Regions from separate parts of the Arthrobacter sp. NPDC058130 genome, predicted to be linked through region 2. Evidence: riboswitches for the same ligand, from Rfam matches in the RefSeq annotation. Region 2 holds a riboswitch; each other region holds the start of a gene.
What was found. Region 2 has a riboswitch for S-adenosylmethionine ahead of ACFVTM_RS15190 (bifunctional o-acetylhomoserine/o-acetylserine sulfhydrylase). Riboswitches for the same ligand answer to the same signal wherever they lie in the genome.
Positions count from the first base shown of each region.

Region 1: another riboswitch for S-adenosylmethionine. It lies ahead of ACFVTM_RS19805 (DUF1737 domain-containing protein); the one in region 2 lies ahead of ACFVTM_RS15190 (bifunctional o-acetylhomoserine/o-acetylserine sulfhydrylase).
Region 3: another riboswitch for S-adenosylmethionine. It lies ahead of ACFVTM_RS13200 (aminotransferase class V-fold PLP-dependent enzyme); the one in region 2 lies ahead of ACFVTM_RS15190 (bifunctional o-acetylhomoserine/o-acetylserine sulfhydrylase).
Region 4: another riboswitch for S-adenosylmethionine. It lies ahead of ACFVTM_RS03110 (MFS transporter); the one in region 2 lies ahead of ACFVTM_RS15190 (bifunctional o-acetylhomoserine/o-acetylserine sulfhydrylase).

Region 1 covers NZ_JBHVTV010000014.1:121,006-124,486, forward strand. The annotation lists gene ACFVTM_RS19800 (hypothetical protein) at 1-660, opposite strand, end outside; SAM riboswitch class IV at 1,049-1,163, shown strand; gene ACFVTM_RS19805 (DUF1737 domain-containing protein) at 1,199-1,522, shown strand; gene ACFVTM_RS19810 (rhodanese-like domain-containing protein) at 1,519-1,929, shown strand; gene ACFVTM_RS19815 (O-succinylhomoserine sulfhydrylase) at 1,930-3,138, shown strand; gene ACFVTM_RS19820 (glutamate--cysteine ligase) at 3,211-3,481, opposite strand, start outside.
Region 2 covers NZ_JBHVTV010000009.1:19,826-23,306, reverse strand. The annotation lists gene ACFVTM_RS15190 (bifunctional o-acetylhomoserine/o-acetylserine sulfhydrylase) at 286-1,602, opposite strand; SAM riboswitch class IV at 1,666-1,781, opposite strand; gene ACFVTM_RS15185 (VOC family protein) at 1,951-2,589, shown strand; gene ACFVTM_RS15180 (CPBP family intramembrane glutamic endopeptidase) at 2,707-3,474, opposite strand.
Region 3 covers NZ_JBHVTV010000007.1:22,972-26,452, reverse strand. The annotation lists gene ACFVTM_RS13205 (class I SAM-dependent methyltransferase) at 1-526, opposite strand, end outside; gene ACFVTM_RS13200 (aminotransferase class V-fold PLP-dependent enzyme) at 628-2,061, opposite strand; SAM riboswitch class IV at 2,096-2,209, opposite strand; gene ACFVTM_RS13195 (glutamyl-tRNA reductase) at 2,286-3,481, opposite strand, start outside.
Region 4 covers NZ_JBHVTV010000001.1:659,945-663,425, reverse strand. The annotation lists gene ACFVTM_RS03110 (MFS transporter) at 1-916, opposite strand, end outside; SAM riboswitch class I at 1,004-1,093, opposite strand; gene ACFVTM_RS03105 (CoA-binding protein) at 1,193-1,618, opposite strand; gene acs (acetate--CoA ligase) at 1,927-3,481, shown strand, end outside.

The sequences.
Region 1 (3,481 bases), on a different contig from region 2:
ATACGGGGTTTTGGTCTTTTCGAGAACCACGGCCACCGGCGCCATCGCGTTGCGCGCCGGCGTGCCGAACACCAGGCACACGTAGTCGGCTCCCGGGATGAACTCCTGGACAATTTGCCCGGTCGGCATATTCTTCCAGCTCACGACGGCGGTTCCGGCCAGCACGTGGACACCGTGGGAGCCTTTGAAGACCCGAGGCTTGACGACGACGGGGCCGCTGAGGCCGGCGAGCGATGCCGGCGCGGCGGCGAGGTCGCCCGGGACCCCGAACCGGGGCACCGGAATGCCGGCGGCCTGCAGCGCCCAGGTGGTGAACAGCTGATCGTTGGCGAGGGCAACCGCCGCAGGGTCGCCTACGATGATCCGCACGTCCTGGGCGAACCCGGCCCGGGCCGCGGCCAGGACCGGAAGTTCCACGGTGAGCGTCGGGATGATGAGGTTGATGGCTTCGCGGTCCACGAGCCGGCGCAGGTCCAGGACCATGTCCGGGTCCGTCGCCGGCAGGAGCCTGACCACCGCCGCCGCCGGAGCATCCCCGTCCTGGCGGGTGTCGGCACGGGCGTCGGAGCCGAGATACGGCAGGCCGCGGGCTTCGAGCTGGGCCGCGACGGTCCGGCCGGCAGCACTTGCGATCCCGGTAACCAGTATTCGCGGGCCCACGATTGCTCCATTCCGGCGTCCCCGGCTGGGCCGCGGCTGCGGCTCCGGCGGTTCCAGCCACCGATTTGCTGACAACGAATTACTGGAAAGACGGTTCGATTAGCGGGACTGCTCATTTCACGGACTGCTCGAATCACGGACCGCTCAATTCACGGACTGCTCGAATCTGCCGCCACTCCGGCAGACTCGGCAGACCTGTCCTCCTAGTAGACGGCGGATCGTCCCGGCCAACACGAGTGGGCAGTACCCGAAACTGGGGCCCGCTACTACTTGTCCAGTGCGCCCCGTTCGTTCCACCAGCCGGCATTGGTAGTTGGACGTCGTCCGGTTACGGAACATGACGACGGCGGCGGTGCGGCCCGACGTCGTAGGTGTTACGTTTTTGGGGAGTAATGAGAACCGGCGCCAAGCCCTGACTGGCCGGTCGGCAACCCTCCCTTTCGCGGCGGGGTGCCTCAGGTGAATACTCGGCATATCGACCATTCGAGCTGCAAGCGTGAAGAGGAGATCCGTCGTGCCCGACACGTCCACCCCCGCAATACCCGGTACAACCGCTGCCCCCAGTGCGGCAAAGGCTTCAACCGCCGGCGAGGAAAAGCTGGCCTACCGCCTGTTCACCGGGGCGGATGACCGCGCCTTCTGTGAGCGGGTATCGGCAGCCCTGGCCGAGGGCTATGTCCTGCATGGAAGCCCGGCCGCCAGCTTCAACGGCAGCACCGTGATCGTGGCGCAGGCGCTGGTCCTGCCGGCCGCGATTGCGAGCGCGGACGCCGCAGTGGCGAATGCAGTCGATGAGCTCGACGCCGACGACTTTGACGCCGACGGGTTTGGCGCCGACGGGGCATTCGAGGGCCACGCATGAGCTACGCCGGAGACCTCAGCCCGAATGAGGCGTGGGCCAAGCTGGAGGCGGGAGCCGTTCTGGTGGATGTCCGGACCGAGGGCGAATGGGCCCACATCGGCATCCCGGACACTAAGGGGACTGACAACGATCCGCTCTTCATCCAGTGGAACGTCGCCGGCGGCGCCCCGAACCCGCACTTCGTGGAGCAGCTAAAGCGGCAGGCGCCGGAGGACACCGGCGTCGAGCTCCTGTTCCTGTGCCGCTCCGGTGCCCGGTCGATCGCCGCCGCGACGGCCGCGGCACAGGCCGGCTACACCGCGTACAACGTTCTTGAAGGCTTCGAAGGCGAGACTGACCGGTTTGGCGAACGCACCGTCAACGGCTGGAAGAACCGCGGCCTGCCCACCAACCTTGGAAAGATTTAAGTGACTTTCAATCCCGACGCCGCCGCCTGGTCCGCCGACACCCAAGCCGTCCGCGGCGGCCTCGACCGCACCGGCTTCCAGGAAACCACCGAGCCGATTTTCCTTAACTCGGGGTTCGTCTACGAGTCCGCGGCGGCCGCCGAGCGCGCCTTCACCGGCGAGGACGAGCGCTTCGTCTACTCCCGCTACGGCAACCCGTCCGTCGCCACGTTCCAGGAGCGGCTCCGGCTGCTAGAGGGAACGGAGGCGTGTTTTGCGACGGCCTCCGGCATGTCCGCCGTCTTCACCGCACTCGGTGCGCTGCTGGCGGCCGGCGACCGGGTGGTCGCCGCCCGCTCGCTGTTCGGCTCGTGCTTTGTGATTCTCAACGAGATCCTGCCGCGCTGGGGGGTCGAGACGGTCTTCGTGGACGGCCCGGACCTGGAGCAGTGGGAAGCTGCGCTGTCCGAGCCCACCACGGCGGTGTTCTTCGAGTCGCCGTCGAACCCGATGCAGGAACTCGTGGACATCGCCGCCGTGAGCCGGCTGGCTCACGCGGCGGGCGCTACGGTGGTGGTGGACAACGTCTTCGCCACCCCGCTGCTGCAGCGTTGCGGGGACCTCGGCGCGGACGTGATCGTCTACTCGGGCACCAAACACATCGACGGTCAGGGACGCGTGCTCGGCGGGGCGATCCTGGGCACCAAGGAATTCATTGACGGGCCCGTCAAGCAGCTCATGCGGCACACCGGCCCGGCGCTCTCCTCCTTCAACGCCTGGGTACTCACCAAGGGCCTGGAGACCATGGCCCTGCGCGTGAACCATTCCTCGGCCACGGCCCTGCGGCTGGCCGAGTGGCTCGAGGGACAGCCCGCGGTGAGTTGGGTGAAATACCCGCTGCTGCGGTCCCACCCGCAGCACGAACTCGCGGTAAAGCAGATGAAGGCCGGCGGCACCGTGCTCACGCTGGAGCTTTCGCCTTCCCCGGGACGCACCGCGAAGGAGGCAGCCTTTGCGCTCCTGGACGCGCTGCGGATCATCGACATCTCCAACAACCTTGGCGACGCGAAGTCCCTGATCACGCACCCGGCCACCACGACGCACCGCGCGATGGGCCCCGAAGGCCGCGCGGCAATCGGGCTCAGCGACGGCGTGGTCCGGCTTTCGGTGGGCCTGGAGGATGCCGAGGACCTTATCCGGGACCTCGGCCAGGCTCTCAAGCAGGTCTAGCGCTCAAGCAGGTCCAGCGCTCAAACGGGTATCGGCCCGCCGGAGCTGAGCCGGCGCCGGCTCCGGCTCGGCTCAGCCCCGGCGCACCGGGCCCAGGGACGAACCCTCGTCGAGCCGGGGCTCGGTAACGGAGCCCTGCGTGGTCATTTCGGCGGCACGTTCGACGACGGCGGGCAGCCCGCCTACCCGGAACGGCCCGCGCTGCAGTTGCGAGCCGGTGCCCTCCGCCAGGATCCGGGCGACGCCCTCCCGGACCAGGTCCAGCTCGCCCTGTTCTTCCAGCACTGGGGCCACAAAGTCCACGAGTGCCCAGACCACGTCCGTAGCCGGGGCAGGGGTGAAG
Region 2 (3,481 bases):
CGAAGATTGTGACTTCCGTGTGACAGCCGGGCGATCCCCGTGTCGATCCAGCCCGTCGAGTTCGCCGGAACCCTGCATCCAGCCCGTCGAGCTCGCCGGAACCGTGCATCCAGCCCGTCGAGGTCGCCGGAAGCCTGCCCAGGCGCCGCAAGGTTACGGCGACTGCGACGGGTTCCGGCGAACTCGGCGTGTCCCGCGCCGGCGAACTCGGCGTGTCCCGCGCCGGCGAACTCGGCGTGTCCCGCGCCGGCGAACTCGGGGCCGGCGGCTGCCAGAGAGCCCCGGTCAGGCGCCCTTGGCGGCGCGGAATCCGGCGTCGAGGTCCGCGAGGATGTCGTCGATGTGCTCCAGGCCCACCGACAGCCGCACCAGCCCGGGATTCACCCCGGCGATCTCCTGCTGCCCGGGCGAGAGCTGGCTGTGCGTGGTGGACGCCGGGTGGATCACCAGGGAGCGGACGTCGCCGATGTTCGCGACGTGCGAGTGCAGTTCGAGGGCATCGACGAACCGCTTGCCGGCCTCCGCTCCCCCGGCGATGTTGAAGGCGACGACGGCGCCGGTCCCCTTGGGCCCGTACTTACGGCCGCGCTCGTACCAGGGGCTGGACGGCAGCCCGGCATAGGCGACCGATTCGACGTCGTCCCTTCCCTCCAGCCACTGCGCCACCTTGGTGGCGTTGGCCACGTGGCGTTCGACGCGCAGGCTCAAGGTTTCGATGCCCTGGGCGATGAGGAAGGCGTTGAACGGGGACACGGCAGAGCCGAGGTCGCGCAGGAGCTGGACCCTGGCCTTGAGGATGTAGGACAGGTTGGCGCCCAGCGCGCCGTCCGCACCGAGGTCCCGGGCGTAGACCAGGCCGTTGTAGGTGGGGTCCGGGGTGTTGAAGCCCGGGAACCGGCCGGGGTCCTTGCCGAAGTCGAACTTGCCTGAATCCACGATCACACCGGCGATCGCGGCGCCGTGGCCGCCAAGGTACTTGGTGGCGGAGTGGACCACGATGTCCGCGCCCCACTCGATCGGCCGGATCAGGTAGGGGGTGGAGAGCGTGTTGTCCACGATCAGGGGCACGCCGGCCTCGCGGGCCACCCCGGCGACGCCTTCGATGTCCAGCACGTCCTGGCGCGGGTTGGAGACCACCTCGCCAAAGAACAGCTTGGTGTTGGGCTGCACGGCGTCCCGCCAGTGGTCCAGGTTGTCCGGATCCGCGACAAAGGTCACGGAGATGCCGAACTTCTTCAGCGTGTGGGCGAGCAGGTTGTAGGTTCCGCCGTAGAGGCTGGGGCTGGCCACCACGTGGTCCCCGGCTTCAGCGATGTTGAGGATCGCGAAGGTCTCAGCGGCCTGGCCGGAGCTGAGCAGCAGGGCCGCGAGGCCGCCTTCAAGGCTTGCCACGCGCTGTTCCACGGCGTCCTGGGTGGGGTTGCCGATCCGGGTGTAGATGGGGGCAATTTCGGCGAGCGCGAAGCGGTTCGCGGCGCTTTCGGCGCTCGGGAACACGAACGACGTCGTCTGGTAGATGGGCAGGGACCGCGCGCCGGTGGCGGAGTCGGCCTCCTGGCCGGCGTGGATCTGGCGGGTTTCGAAGGACCAGGCAGTGGACAATTGACGCTCCTGAGGGTACTGGGCACAGCCCCGGCCAGGGCCGTTCGGCCCTTACCGGCGCAGGCGCCGCGCTTGCCTTCCGGCGGGCGCCGGAAGGCCAGGTCCTCACCCGGGGCACCCCACCGCGAGACGAGGGTTGCCGGCCAGCAAACCGGGGCTTTGCGCTGGCGCTCATGACCTTGCTTCAGTGTAGGAATGGCGGCGGAGCGCTGGATAGCTTTGTGACGAAGATGAAGGCGGCGGCCCACGACTGCCCCGCGGGACGCCACCGCGGCCGCCCCGGGACGTCCCACGACGGTAAGGCAAGCCTAAGCTGAGAGCTCCATCACAAAGTGCCAAGATGAGGGCATGCGCATGGATCACGTCTCTTACGCCTGTGAACACGATGGCTTGGCAGCCACCACTGAACGTATTGCGTCTGCCCTCGGCGTCGAAGCCGTAAAGGGTGGAGTGCACCCCCGTTTCGGGACACGCAACATGATTATCCCGCTCGCCGGACACAAGTACCTGGAAGTCGTGGAGGTCCTGAACCACCCGGCGTCGGACAAGGCCCCGTTTGGCCAGGCTGTCCGGGCACGCTCCGAAGCGGGCGGCGGCTGGATGGGGTGGTGCGTCGAGGTTGACGATCTCGCCCCGTTCGAGGAGCGGCTCGGCCGCGCGGCCGTGAACGGCAACCGGAAGTTTCCCGACGGCCGTGAACTGGTCTGGAAGCAGATCGGCATCCTGGGGCTCATCGCCGACCCCCAGGTGCCCTACATGCTCAAGTGGGAGGGCGATCCGGGACTGCACCCGTCCAACGCCTACGCGAGCGAGGTCAAGATGTCCGCGCTGACCATTGCCGGTTCGGCAGCGCGCGTGACGGAATGGCTGGGTGAGCCGGTGGAAAAGCCGCTGGAAGACGTCGCCGTGAACTGGATCGCGCCGCACGGTACCCCCGGCATCCTCTCGGTCACGTTCGAGACCGCCTCCGGAGCGGTCACGATCTAACGCTCCACCTGCCCCACGCTTCGGCCGCCATCCCCTGGGTGCCAACGATGTCACCCAGGAGATGGCGGCCGAGATTATTTAACGCCCGCCCTTAAGAGCAACGCTTGGGGAGCCGGCTCAGCCCAGGCCCACGGCCTTGCCGAACAGGCTGAACCCCACGAACGCCACGGTATCCAGGATGGCGTGCGCGATCACCAGCGGCATCACCCGCTTGGTCCGCGTGTAGAACAGCGCGAAGATGACGCCCATGACCGCGTTGCCGATGAACGGCCCGAACCCCTGGTACAGGTGGTAGCTGCCGCGGAGCAGGGCACTGGCGATGATTGCCGCCGGCATGCTCCAGCCCAGTTTCCCGAGCCGGTCCAGCAGGTAGCCCACCACAATGACTTCCTCCACGATCCCGTGCCGGATCGCGGACAGGACCAGCACCGGCACCGTCCACCAGTACGCGTCCAGGGCGCTGGGGATGATCGCCGTCGTGATCCCCAGCGCCCGGCCGGCGGCGTAGAGTCCCAGGGACGGGATGCCGATGAGCGCGGCGAGTCCCAGCCCCTGCAGGAGGTCCTTCCCGGGCCGGGCGAAGTCGAAGCCGATCTTCCGGAACGCCGAGGTTCCGCGCTCTCCGGCCGGCCAGTGTTCGGTGAGGAAGTAGATCACAAGGGCCACCGGGGCCAGGGCGAAGATGATGTCCAGCAGCTGGTAGGTGAGGTCGAAGTATTCGCGCGGGCTCTGCGAACGGTTCAGCGTGGACGTCCCCTGGGCCAGCGGCGCCTTGGTCATCTTGTCCAGCAGCTGCACCAGGGAGTAGACCGCGGACTGTCCCAGCGACAACCCCAGGACAATCAACACTTCGAACCGCAGCCGACGGCGGGAGGGAACCAACATGTTTCTA
Region 3 (3,481 bases), on a different contig from region 2:
CCCCGGCATGCATGATGCGGGAGAGCCGGTGCACCCACGGCACGGCGGTGTCCAGCTGGTTCCAGATCAGGCCAAGGACGCCGTGGGGCCGCAGGATCCGGGCAATCTCGGTACTGGCCAGGCTGGGGTCGCACCAGTGCCACGCCTGGGCAACCGTGACCATGTCGAACGACTCCGGTTCAAGTCCCGTGTCCTCGGCGCGGCCCTCGGCGGCGGTGACGCCCGGCAGGGTCCGGCGCAACTGCCCGAGCATGTCGGCAGATGGGTCAACGGCCACCGTGTGCAGTCCCCGGCCGACAAGAAGGGCGGTGAACTTGCCTGTGCCCGCGCCAATGTCTGCCGCGTCCCTGGCGCCCGCCGGGATCAGCCAGTCGGCCGAATCCTGCGGATAACCGGGGCGGACGCGTTCATAGTGCTCCCCGCCGTCCTGGAAGCTTTGGCCGAGTTCCAGGCGCCGTTCACTGCGCAGTTTGGGACCACTGTGCAGTTTGGGTCCGCTGTGCAGCTTAGGTCCGCCGGGTGGCACGTGCGATCTCCTTCGGGAAGGTCCTGCTGGTTTCAGGTACCTTTCGAATTTACCGCACCTGCGCCGGGTCCTGATTCCGCCGTCCTGCTAGTCCACACTGCCTAGTCCACACTGCAGGGTGCGGCGCCGGCGGTGCCGGGGGTGTTCGGTGCCCAGTGCGGGTAGGTGCGGGTATCGTGGGCCGGCACCCAGCGGCCGGCATCCACCACATAATCCCAGCCGAGTCCCGTTTGCCGCAGTTGCTGCAGGCCGGCCAGCAGGCGCTCGGCATCCTCCAGCCGGGAGCCGAGGCCGAAGCTGGCGCGCAGGGAGCCTGCGGGCAGGCCGAGCCGCTTGAGCAGCGGGTGGGCGCAGAAGCGGCCGTCGCGCAGGCCAATGCCGTGTTCGGCCGACAGGTAGGCGGCCACCAGCCCGGCGTCGTAGCCTTCGACCGAAAAGTTCACGACGCCGATGGTGCCGGCCTGATCTCCCGCTTCGGAATCGGCAAAGATCCGGTGCACGGTCACGCCCTCAATGGCTTCGAGGCCCTCGACCAGGAAGGACCGGATGGCGTCCTCGTGGGCCTGCCACTGCTCCGGGTCCAGGGCTGCGATCACCTGGGTGGCGCGGGCCAGGGCGGCCGCACCCAGGACGTTCGGCGAGCCGCCCTCGTGCCGGGCCGGTCCGGTGGTCCAGCTGACGGAATCGAGCCGGGCATCGCGGACAGCGCCTCCGCCGGCCAGGTGCGGGGTGCCGGCGTCGAGCCAGTCCGTCCGGCCCACCAGCACGCCGGAGCCGAACGGGGCGTACAGCTTGTGCCCGGAGAATGCGAGATAGTCGACGTCGTCCGCGGCGATGTCAATCCGCCGGTGCGGGGCCAGCTGCGCGGCGTCGACGACGATCCTGGCGCCGTACTCGTGCGCCAGTGCGGCGAGGGCCCGGATCGGCAGGATTTCCCCGGTGACATTCGAGGCGCCTGTGACGGCCAGCAGGCTGACCCCGCCACGGGAAAGCTCGTCCCGCAGGAGGCCCACCGTGGCTGCGAGGGTGGGGGCGGCCACGACGCTGCGGTGCGGGACGTTCTGCCAGGGCAGGAGGTTGGCGTGGTGCTCGATGTCGAGATACAGGACCTCGCCCGCGGGACGGCCGTCGCGCAACGGCAGGCAGCCGGCCAGCAGGTTCAATGAATCGGTGGTGTTGCGGGTGAAGATCACGGAATCGTCCGGCCGGCCGCCGACGAAGTCCCGCACGATGTCCCGGGCGTTCTCGTAGACGGAGGTGCTGATCTGCGATGCGTAGCCGGCGCCGCGGTGCACGCTCGCGTAGTACGGCAGGATTTCGTTCAGGTAGGCCGAGACGACGGACAGCGCCGGTGCGGAGGCGCCGTAGTCGAGGTTGGCGTAGCGGGCGTGGCCGCCGGTGATCAGCGGGGCCTGGATTTCGGCGCCGGTGACGGCGGCCAGCGGGCGGGCCGCGACGGAATGCCGCCCATCAGGGCGCACAGCTTCGGTGGCGGCGTGGAATTCGGGGGCTGCGGGGAAAATGGCAGTTGTCATGGGACCTCACTCGACCAGGACCCCACATGGTGGGAATCCGCGCTTGCCGGGTCCGTTCCGGACCGGCCAGGTCGTCACCCGGGGCACCCCACCGCGACTGGAGGGTTGCCGGCCAGCAAACCGGGGTTTAGCGCTGGCACTCGTGACCTGCATCGAGCGTAGGACATCCGCGCCGCCGGGGAAAAGGCGCCAGCGATTGTGAAGCGGATTGTTACGGACCAGGGCTAGGAGGCAGCCGGAGCCGCCGTGAAACCATCCAAGGACGGCACTGACGGCGACGTGACGCGGCGCGCCGGGCATGTTCCGGGGCATCCGCCGCGCGTATCGGCGCCGCCGCACGCTCTCATCGCAGTCCCCGTCTCCCTCAATTCCCAGGGCGGCCGCCTCAGGCCGGCCACAGTGTCGGTCCCGGGGTTCCGGGCACCGGCGGGCTGGACGCTGAGGCCGAACAGGGCTTCCAGCGCAGCGGCGTAGTCGTGCTGGCGGCCGTCCGCGGCCAGTTCACGGGCGCGGACCGTGGGGAGGTGAAGCAGGCGGCGGACCAGCCGGCGCATCGCAAGGTTCACATCCTCGGCCTGGGCGCCGGGTCCGTGTTGCTTCAGGGCGCGCTCCATTTCAGCCTCGAGGACGTGGTGGACGTGCCGGCGCAGGGCCACGATGGCGGCATCGACTGCGCGCATTTTCTCTCGTTCTTCGAAGCGGTGCGCCGCCAGCCGGACCATTGTGCGGGCGCGGCGGAGCGCCTCGGCGTCCGCCGGGGGAGCGGCGAAACGCACTGAATCCAGGGTGATCAGTTCAACGCCCGGCAGGTCCGCCACGCGGGGGTCGAAGTCATGGCTGGGAGCGAGGTCGACGACGGTGAGGGCACGGCCTGTGCCATCCCGCCACTCCGCCAGTTGGGCGGCAGCGATGCGCGTTTCCGTGCCGCTGCAGCCAATGACGATGTCTGCCCGGGCAACAGCGGCGGGCAGCTCCTGTGCCGTCAGCGCCGTGCCGCCCCTGCTTGCCACAAAGGCCTCCGCGCGGCCGGATTGGGAGAAGACGGAGATGGTGGGGCATCGTTTGCTCCTGAGGATTTCCGCGACGCACGCGGCGTAGGAACCTGTGCCGAAGAGGACCACGGAAGCTTCAGCCAGGGACGGGTGCCCGACCCCGGTAGCGGCCAGTTCAAGGGCCACGGAGGCTATGGACCTGCTGGCGCTGCTGAGCGTGGTCCGCGCGCCCACGTCCCGGCCCGTGCGGGAGGCCTCCTGAAACAGCCGGACCAGAAGCCCGCTCGCCGTACCTGCGGCTTGTGCGTCAGCGAGGGCGCGGCGGACCTGGCCGGTGACTTGGCGCTCACCCACCACAACGGAGTCCAGGCCCGCTGCAACGGCGAAGAGATGCTCCGCCGCCGACGCTCCGGACGAGTGTTCGAACA
Region 4 (3,481 bases), on a different contig from region 2:
CCGACAGGGCACCCCACAGCGGCACGGTGACCAAGCCCAGCGCCGAGGCGATCAGGACGGCGGTCAGCCCGGTGTTGCGGTCGGTTCCGGCAACCTGCGTGAGGTACGTCAGGATGAACACTGTGTACACGTAGTAGAACGCGTTCTGGGCGATCCGGAGGCCCGTGGTCAGCAGGATCTGGCGCGGGTGCGTCTTGAAGCTCTCCACCACCGGGCGGGCGGCAACGGTCTGGACAGACTGGACGTGCTTGAACTCGGGGCTGTCCTCGACGGAGAGCCGGATGGCCAGGCCCACGGCAACCAGGACCAGGCTCGCCACGAACGGCACGCGCCAGCCCCAGGCCAGGAACTGCTCGTCGCTCAGGGTGTTCTCCAGCAGGAGGAGGACGCCGGTGGCCAGCAGCATGCCCGAGGTGGGGCCAAGCTGGGTGGCGCTGGAAGTCAGGCCCCGTTTTTTGGGGGCGGCATGCTCCACGGTCATGAGGGCGGCGCCGGCCCACTCGGCGCCGTAGCCGATGCCCTGGATCACGCGCAGCAGGAGCAGCAGGGCCGGCGCCACCCAGCCGATCTGGGCGTAGGTGGGCAGGAGCCCGATTGCGGTGGTGGCGAGTCCGGTCAAGAGCAGGGAGGCCACCAGGACGGTCTTCCGGCCGATCCTGTCGCCGTAGTGGCCGCCCAGCACCCCGCCGACGGGCCGGGCAACGAACCCGACGGCGTATGTGGCGAACGCGGCGATGGTGCCTATGAGAGGGGCGGCCGGGGCGAAGAACAGCGGGCCGAAGACGGTGGCCGCGGCGAGGCCGTACAGGACGAAGTCGTAGCCTTCGATGGTGGTGCCGATGAAGCTGGCTACGGCCACCTTCCCGGTCATCTTCTGCGGGCGCATCTTCTGCGGGCGTGCGGTTTCAGTGCTCATGTGCGGTCTCCTGGCGTGTGCCGGGAAAGCGCTGCCTCCGCAGATTCTGCCAGCCAGGGCCGCGAATCCGAGCGGAAGGCGGCGCCTTCTCCATCGGTCCTGGCGGTAGCACCGTCCTCGGGGAGGGGGTTGCTGCGGCGTCACGGAGCCAGGTCTCTCAGCCGCTCGGGATGGTTACGACTCCATCTGACACGGCCCGCGGACAGATACGGAAAAAGCCAGTCACATTTTGTAACCGGCTTTTCCAAATCCTGTTAACCCCTGATCCTTGGGCTCCTAGATGCCCACCCGCCACCCTTCGCGGGCGGGGCATTCGTTCACCACGACGTCCAGCCCGGCGGCCTTGGCGCGGCCCACCGCGGCGTCGTCGAAGACGCCCAGTTGCAGCCAGACGGCCTTTGCGCCGACGGCGATGGCCTGGTCTATGACGGCGCCCACCTTGTGGGAGTTGACGAAGCAGTCCACGACGTCGATCGGATGCTTCTCTGCCGGGATGTCCGCCAGCGAGCGGTATCCCCTCTCCCCGTGGACGTCGTCGCCGGGCAGGTTGACCGGAATGATCTCCATGCCCATCCTGTCCCGGATGTACAGGGAGACGTCGTAGGCAGAGCGCCATTCATTAGTGGTGAGGCCAACCACCGCCCACGTGCCTTTGGTTCGCATGAGGCGGTCAATGACTGCCGGATCGTTAACGTGGGCCATGCATCAACCTTACTCCTGCGACCTTTGGGCGCGATCTTCGAATAAATGAATGATTCCAACGCGTGAGCCGGCGCCGTGAACGAATATTACAGCGCCGACGGCTTGGATTTTGTGAAATCCCGCATTTGACGTTCTAGTTGGTAGGGACCATCCCGAGCGGCCGAGAGACCTGGATCGATGAAGCCGCAGCAACCCCCGGTGACGTGGGACGACCATTCCCACGCCGCTGTTCCTCCTCTTTCGATCGAACTTTCGATGGAGCGGGAGGGACCAAGGGTGCTACTGCCAGGACCGATGGAGTGCCATAAATGACCCCTGAGAATTCTTCCGCCTTGCCCACCGTTGCCCGGATTCCGTCCGCGGCAACCCCACAAACCTCTTCGGACGCGACGGCGATCGAAGCAGGGCTGCGTGACGCGCCTGGCTCCTCTCGCGGCTCGTCGGGATGGTCCCTGACCGAGCCCACGGACGGCGCAGTGCACGGCGTCCCCACCGACGGACCGGCGCGTCACCGCAGCACCACCCCCGAGCACAACCCCGCCGCTGGCACCATCCCGGCAGAGACGGTTGCTTTCTGGGAAGAGCAGGCCCTCCGCCTCGACTGGGCCGAACCCACCGGTACGGCCGCGGGCGGCCTTGCGGGCAGCGGCAAGCCCTGGCACACTGCGCACCGGCGCGTCCCGGCCGACGTCGAGGCCGGCATCGGCCCGCAGATCACCTGGTTCGAAGGCGGCAGGCTCAATGTCGCCTACAACTGCGTCGACCGCCACGTAGCGGCGGGGCGCGGGGAGAAGGTGGCGCTGCATTTCGAGGGCGAGCCCGGCGACCGCCGCGCCATCACCTACGCCGAACTCCAGCGCGAGGTGTCCAAGGCCGCCAACGCGCTCCTGGACCTGGGCATCACCAAGGGCGACCGCGTGGTCATCTACCTCCCGGTCATCCCCGAAACCGTGATCATCACGCTCGCCGTGGCCCGCATCGGCGCCGTCCACTCCCTGGTCTTCGGCGGCTTCTCCGCCGAGGCCCTGAAGTTCCGGGTGGAGGACACCGGAGCCAAACTTCTGGTCACCACCGATGGGCAGTTCCGCCGCGGCACCGCCGTTCCGGTCAAGGACAACGCGGACGCCGCCGTCTCCGGCGAGAACGCGATCGAGCACGTCCTGGTGGTCAACCGGACCACCCCGGCCGAAGAACTCGGCACCGTCCCGATGACCGCGGGCCGCGATGTCTGGTGGCACGACGCTGTCGGGACGGCCTCCGACGTCCACGAGGCCGAAGCGTTCGACGCCGAGACGCCGCTGTTCATCATGTACACCTCCGGCACCACCGGCAAGCCCAAGGGCCTGGTCCACACCTCCGGCGGCTACCTCACCCAGGCGTCCTGGAGCTTCGAGCACCTGTTCAGCAACCCCGACCCGGCGCTCCGGGACCAGGACGTGCACTGGTGCACGGCAGATCTCGCCTGGGTCACCGCGCACACCTACGAGCTCTACGGCCCGCTCTCCAACGGCGTCACGCAGGTCATCTTCGAGGGCACGCCGAACACCCCTCACCCGGGCCGGCACTTCGAAATCATCGAGCGGTACGCGGTCACGCAGTACTACACCGCGCCCACCCTGGTCCGCTCCCTCATGGGCTGGTTCCCCGACGGTGTCCCGGACACGTACGACTTCTCCTCCATCCGCCTCCTCGGCACGGTGGGCGAGGCCATCAACCCGGAGGCCTGGCGCTGGTTCCGGGCCAACATTGGCGCCGGCACCGCCCCGGTGGTGGACACCTGGTGGCAGTCCGAAACCGGCGCCGCCATCCTCTCCCCCGCCCCGACGGACACCGGGTTCAAGCCCGGCTGCGCGGCCCGCCCGC